DNA from 3 places in the Sphingobium sp. RC1 genome. Region 2 is predicted to be linked to each of the others. Evidence: predicted binding sites of a transcription regulator. Region 2 holds the regulator's gene; each other region holds the start of a gene.

Region 1 (2,266 bases), 410 kb from region 2:
CCCCGATATCGATGTCGGTCCAGAGCGTCTTGCCTAGCCTGTTGCCATTTTCGGCGATCAAACCGGATGCGGCGCCCAGGATATGAGGCGTGGATCGGTAATTCTGCTCCAAGCGGACAATCTTGGCGCCCGGGAAGTCCTTTTCAAATCGCAGGATGTTGGCGACTTCCGCCCCGCGCCACGAATAGATGGACTGGTCATCATCACCCACGCAGCAAATATTTTTGCGCTGCTGAGCGAGCAGGCGGAGCCAGAGATACTGGCTGCTGTTCGTGTCCTGATACTCGTCCACCATAATATAGCGGAACCGCTGTTGATAGCTTTCGAGGACATCCCGGTGACGCTTCAATATGGTGAGCACATGGAGCAGCAGGTCGCCGAAGTCGCAAGCATTTACATCGCGAAGGCGGGCCTGATAGGCAGCATATAGTTTCTGCCCGCGCCCGTTCCCGTAAGATTCGCTATCTCCCGCGCTGATTTCGTCAGGCGTCAGCCCCTTATTCTTCCACTGATCGATTAAGCCACCGAGCTGCCGCGCGGGCCAGCGCTTTTCATCAATCCCTTCAGCCTGGATCAGCTGCTTCATCAGTCGAAGCTGATCGTCTGTATCAAGAATGGTGAAGTTGGATTGCAAGCCGACCAATTCGGCATGCCTACGGAGCATTTTAGCTGCAATGGCGTGAAATGTGCCGAGCCACGGCATGCCTTCCACGGCCGGACCGATCATCCGTCCAACACGCTCGCGCATTTCGCGCGCAGCCTTGTTGGTGAATGTGACCGCCAGGATTTCCGACGGATAGGCACGGCGCGTAGCTATAAGATGCGCCAGTCTTGCGGTCAGCGCAGCCGTCTTGCCCGTTCCGGCACCCGCCAGCACCAGGACCGGTCCCTCCGCAGTGAGGACGGCTTCCCGTTGGGGCTCATTGAGGCCCTGAAGATAGGGCGGATCATCAGGCGAGGGAACGGGAAGAGTCATGGTCAATAACTAGGGAGCATGGATAGAGGGAGCAAGGGCTTGGCCACGTGCGATTGATCGCAATGTATGAGAACAAAAGGGGAATAATGCAAGGGGGACGACCACGATGTTCACCTTCGATATCCCCTCTCGTCGTGTCGTTAGGTCAAGGCCAAGCAGTTCCAGTGAGGGAAAGAGGCGCGCAATTCAGAACTTGAACGCTTTGTTGAGACAGCGATCATTCGCCTGGTAGCAGCAGAGCCACAGTTCGCCGCCGACATTGGAACGCGTGCGTCACCGATCTGGTTCTCTACCCGCCAAGAGGCAGAACGGGGTGATGAACAGGAAAGGATTACCCATGAAATCGATCATGCTTGCGAGTGCCGCCATGCTGGCCTTTACCACCGGCGCTACTGGCATTGCGATCGCTCAGGGCGTGTCGGCCAATACGGCCCAACCCCCAGCCACTAATGGCATGCCGACGGATCCTGCTACGCCTGCGAACCCTGCTACAGCGGCAGATCCCAATGCTGGTCAGCCGACTGGAGAGGTTCCAGCTGACACCGGTATGATGCCCGCAACGCCGGGCATGCCTAAAGACCCTGCCGCGCCTGTCGGTAGTTCGGCGAATCCGGTTACCGTTGGCGGGAACATGACCCTTCCGCCTGCGGGCGGTAAAGACTATCCGCTATGCAGTCGCACGGTACAGGATAGCTGCATCAATCCAGGCGAGGCACCGCGTTCGAAGAAGATGGCGCGCAGGCATCGCTGACCGGAGAAACGGTGCCGGGCAGGGCGGCAATAAGCGCCGCCAGCCCGGTTCTGTCTTTGGCGGCGTCCGCAAGGCTGTGCTGGTCGAGCACAGCGAGAAAAGCTGTAGTGGCAGCCTTCAAAATGCCCGATAGGCCACAAGCCGCGCGGAGGCCGCAGCCTGCGCAGTCTGCCAGGTTCATGTCTGTTTCGGTGTGACGAACCACATCGCCCAGCCTGATGGCTTCAGGAGCCCGGGCGAGGGTGAAGCCGCCGCCTCTGCCGCGCTGGGTTAGGATGAAGCCGCCTTGGCCGAGGTGGTGGACGACTTTCATTAGATGGTTGCGCGAAAGAGCGTAAGCGTCGGCGACCTCGGGGATGGTTGCGCGGCCTGTCGGCGTAACGGCCAGATGGATGAGGATGCGCAGGGCGTAGTCGGTGTGGCGGGTCAATTGCATGAGGGAATGCGTTAATTGAACGAGGTTTGCAGATCAAACATGTAGATTATTTACATGTTTAAAGATGTACCGTAAAGGCGTCTTTACCGAGTCTCTAGTTCAA
Region 2 (2,266 bases):
CGTTACCTCGCAGGACAGCGCCGCTACCGCAGCCCTGGCTCAAGCGGGGTGCCTGATCCTTCGACCGGCCGACTCACCCCCAGCCGCCGTAGGGGACAAAGTAACCATCGTTCCGCTCTGACAATGAGAAAGGGGCCGCAATGCGGCCCCTCCCCGTGATCCAACCAAACGTAGATCAGCGCTGCTGCTTGCTGTGATCGCTCTTGTCCTTGCGGCTCTCGCCCATTTGACCTTGGCGATTTTCCTGCTGCTGCTGACGCCCGCCCTGACTTGAGCGGTCACCACCTTGCTGGCGGCGCTGTTTGTCCTGATCGTTCTGGTTCGCCATCTTACTCTCCTATTCACCCTCTTTGGGAAGGCCGCTATTGAACGGCTGTGACGCAGGTCCGTTCCTTTCGTTACGCTTGGCGCAAGCCCGCTTGACTTGCCCCCTTACGTTTCCTATGCGTTCTCCATCCGTTCCATGGAGGATAAGTCGGCATGCTGACGCCCAAGCAACAGGAATTGCTCAGCTTCATTCAAACTCGGCTCGAGGAAGGCGGGGTTTCACCTTCGTTCGAGGAGATGAAGGAAGCGCTCGATCTGCGGTCGAAATCCGGGATTCACCGGTTGATTAATGCGCTGGAAGAACGCGGGTTCATCCGTCGCCTGCCAAATCGGGCACGAGCACTGGAGGTTTTGAAACTTCCTGAAGCGATGCATCGCGCACCCAAGGTTGCAGCGACACCCAAGCCGCAACTGTCGGCCAAGCCCCCGGTCGCAGCCAATGACGTGATCGACATCCCCCTTCACGGTCGGATTGCCGCAGGCGTCCCGATCGAAGCCATGGAAGGACAGAATATGCTGTCGGTTCCTGCCGCTCTACTGGGTGCCGGAGACCATTATGCTCTTGAGGTTTCTGGCGATTCGATGATCGATGCGGGCATCCTCGACGGCGACTTCGCACTGATCCAACGCACTGAAGTCGCGCGCGAGGGGCAAATCGTGGTCGCACTGATCGAGGATAGCGAGGCGACCCTGAAATATTATCATCGCCAGGGACCTAAGGTCAGGCTCGATCCGGCCAACAATGCTTATGAGCCGCAAATCTACGATTCGGAGCAGGTGCGCATTCAAGGAAAGCTGGCTGGTCTGCTGCGACGGTACAACTGATCGGATCGACGGCGCGACGGTAAATAGGGAGGCCGGGCGACCCACGGATGTGCGTCGCCCACTGTTTTGCCGGTTCGCACGGTTCCTCCATCAAGATCGATCGCCAGCCCGCCGGTATGTGCCAACAACCGCCGGTCGGCTTTCATCCAGCGGGGCCGACACCATGACGGCAGACGGCGGTCAGCGATAACGATGTCGGCACGCGCGCAATCGCGTGCCAGGCTGTCCTTGGGCACGACAACCCCGCTTCTCGTCACCAATAGCTGCCATATGCGCCCTCCTCCGGTTAGGGCCACCATGCATAAGTCCATGGAACAGCGCGCCTCGGGCAAGTCTGCAAGAGCGCCCAGCGGACCTCCATAGCCTGCACTCTCTGCGATCATATCGCGGACATAATCACCTGCCCGCTCACGCAGAATAGCCATGCCACCGTCCTGCCCGCGAACGGCCACATGGCGCCCATCGGCTGTCACCAGAATGTCGGGTGGCGAACTCATAATAATGATGGCCATCCCCAGCGCCACGGGGGCCAGTCCCACCCAGCGCCAAGCGCTTCGCCAAAGCAGGCACCAAAGGCCGCCCAGCACGATGATCCCGAAAATCAGGTTGGACACGGCAGGCGCAGTGACGATCGCCCAAGGACTTGCCGCCACCCCATGCGCGATCAGCAACAGCAGATCGAGCGCGCGGCCCGTCAACCACCAGGCAGGAGCCCCAAGACCGGCAACATCCAGCAGCAAAGCCAACGCCTCCAGCGGCATGACGACAAAGGTCGTCAGGGGGATAGCCACCAGGTTTGCAAAAGCGCCTATCATCCCGGCCTTGTGAAAGTGGAACAACGCGATCGGCGCCAGAACCATTTCCACCGCAAAGCCGGAGAGGAGCAGGACGGCAAGGTGGCGACCCAGTCGCCGAAGTGCCGACTCCTCACGGGATGCCGCGAATGCCCGAAAGCGGTGATGTTCGCCCAAGGCAACAATAGCGATAACTGCGGCGAAACTCATCTGGAAGCTTGGCCCCGACAGCGCCTCTGGCCATGCCAACAGAACCACCAATGCCCCGGCAGCTATCAGCCGCAAGGTGATGGCTTCGCGGCCAAGCGCAAGCCCGCCCA
Region 3 (2,266 bases), 1.2 Mb from region 2:
TCTTTCGGGCGCCGCGGATTGCGATATCCCTATCGGTTTCACGGTGGATGACGAAGGCGGGTCCGAAAAGCCGTATCGATCCAGCTTGGCCAGCATCCGGGGGTGCAACTGAGATTTGCAGCCATCCTCGATGAATTTTTGTTGCTCGATCGTCAGTTCCTGGCGGAAGCTGTCGGACTGTCCCTTTCTGATCCGCAGGGCATCTGAATCCGATCTGTCATATTCATGGCCGGGAATGCCCTGGGCGAGTTCCAATGCCTTGAGCTTTTCAAAGGATGAGTTTTCCACCGCATATACAAGAGCACGGCTATTGACTGGCTCATCCAGGAAATTGAGCATCTTTTCGACTTCTGCCTCCGTTTGAAGCAGTAGATCCTCATAATATATGATGTGATGATCATGCCGTTCGAGGCCATTGGCCCAGCTGTTCATATATTTGATATAGTGGGGCAGGCCTCTATTCTCATCCCTGAGAAAATCATCAACGCTGCCTTGAAACGACATCTTGTGCCGGGTCACATGGTGATAGTCGGAAATGAGCACGGCCCGCGGATCCCGGATCAGGAATATGATGGGAAGCCGACCGGGCAGGGTCGGCTTGAAGCGCAGATGAGTGGAAGGGATCAGGGGGAAAGAGGCCTCCTCCGATCTGCGGACAAAGGCCGGTATGCCGCGCACCGGATCCAAGTCGAAATTGGGCGCGAAGGTGAACATGCTCTGGGTCGTAATGGGCGGATATGCACGCGACGCGAGGAAATATTGCGCCAGGATAAACCTGAGCCAGGTCCTGCCCGACTTCGGGTAGGAGGCGAGGAGCGCAGTCGCAGCGCTGGAAACAAGACGCAGGCTGCGAGCCGAAGCGATGCGGCGCGCCAGAATGAAGGGCGCATGAGCCAGCGAGGCAATGTGGGGCGTGTCCATCAACACAGATTAGCTTGGCAGAAAGCCGGGTGTGAAACTTTTCCGGATGATGGCCAATGTGTGTAAGAAGCTGAAACCATCCTCCCTTTTTTCTGATGGCAGCCAAGTTGATTGACAGGGGATGTACTATCGCCGAAAAGAACATATAGAGAACATTCTATGGTGGATTCGGTGAACAGGCTTGCAGCCCTCAGGCGGCACATTGCATCACTGGAAGGGATTCCGGCCGTCAAAGCAGGCGCGCGTATCGCGACCGGACATGCGGCTTTTGATCAGGCATTGCAGGGTGGCCTTGCCAGCGGCCGGGTGCATGAATTGTTCGGGAATGCTGAAGATGAGGGCGCTACTGCCGGTCTTTCCCTGATCCTTGCCCATCTTGCAGCGCGTGAGGCTCCTCTGTTCTGGTTGCGCCTTCCAGATGGAACGGCGGGTCAACCTTATGGCCCGGGGCTCTCCGCGCTTGGAATAGATCCAGCCCATTTGCTGATCGGCGTCATGAAGGATGAGGCGCTGCTGTTGCGCGCGGCGGTTGATGCGCTGCGTTGCCCGGCGCTGGGCGCGCTGGTCATCGAACTGCGCGGACGCGCGCCGCTGCTGGACCTGACTGCCAGCCGCCGTCTGGCGCTGGCGGCGGAGACGTCGGGGGTGACCGCCTTCGTGCTGCGGATCGGCGGCGATCCGGTGCCGAGCGCGGCGGAAACACGCTGGCGGGTGGAGGCTGCGCCATCCGTGCCGTTGCCGGGCAATGCGCCGGGCATGAGCGCTTTCTCGCTCCACCTGTTGCGCCGCCGTTCGGGCGCAGACGGCATGACATGGCGGATGGTGTGGGATGCCGAGCGGGGAGATTTTGGAGAAGAGTGCGATGAACGCCATGAGCATGGATGGGCAAGCGGAGGACACGCTGACGAGGCGGCGCTACCTGGCGCTGTGGTTCCCCTTCCTGCCGGTCGATCGGCTGCGCATCGCGCGGCCTGACCTGTGGCAAGCGCAGGCCGGTGCCGGGCCGGTCGTCATTGTGGAGGCTGTGCGCGGGGCCATGCGTCTTGTGACGCCGGACGCTGATGCGCTGGCGCTGGGCCTGAGCGCGGGCATGACGCTGGCCGATGCACGGGCGCAAGAGCCGGATCTGGTCAGCTTCGAGGCCGATCATCATGCGGATCAGGATTGGCTGGAGCGGCTGTGCGATGGGTGCGCGCGCTATACGCCTGCGGCCGCGATCGATCCGCCGCATGGGCTGATGCTGGACATCACCGGCTGCGCGCATCTGTGGGGCGGTGAGGAAGCCCTGGCGCGCGAGGCGGTGGACCGGTTTGAACGGCACGGCATGGAGGTGCGTCATGCAGTA

Evidence for each region. Region 2 encodes LexA, which represses DNA repair genes until DNA is damaged. Its sites were predicted from a motif close to GTTCCNCNCTTGTTCT; they were not measured.
Region 1: a site for LexA is predicted at 1,046-1,061, ahead of AC6JBC_RS07845 (ATP-dependent helicase). Genes of this name have one in related genera too.
Region 3: a site for LexA is predicted at 1,060-1,075, ahead of AC6JBC_RS12785 (ImuA family protein). Genes of this name have one in related genera too.

What each region holds. Positions count from the first base shown of each region.
Region 1 is NZ_AP027306.1:1,598,128-1,600,393, reverse strand. It holds gene AC6JBC_RS07845 (ATP-dependent helicase) at 1-976, opposite strand, end outside; gene AC6JBC_RS07840 (Fe-S oxidoreductase) at 1,314-1,727, shown strand; gene AC6JBC_RS07835 (Rrf2 family transcriptional regulator) at 1,675-2,163, opposite strand.
Region 2 is NZ_AP027306.1:1,190,801-1,193,066, reverse strand. It holds gene AC6JBC_RS05810 (molybdopterin molybdotransferase MoeA) at 1-121, shown strand, start outside; gene AC6JBC_RS05805 (hypothetical protein) at 176-328, opposite strand; gene lexA (transcriptional repressor LexA) at 481-1,152, shown strand; gene AC6JBC_RS05795 (ComEC/Rec2 family competence protein) at 1,113-2,266, opposite strand, start outside.
Region 3 is NZ_AP027306.1:2,557,347-2,559,612, reverse strand. It holds gene AC6JBC_RS12790 (sulfotransferase domain-containing protein) at 1-921, opposite strand, end outside; gene AC6JBC_RS12785 (ImuA family protein) at 1,081-1,896, shown strand; gene AC6JBC_RS12780 (Y-family DNA polymerase) at 1,793-2,266, shown strand, end outside.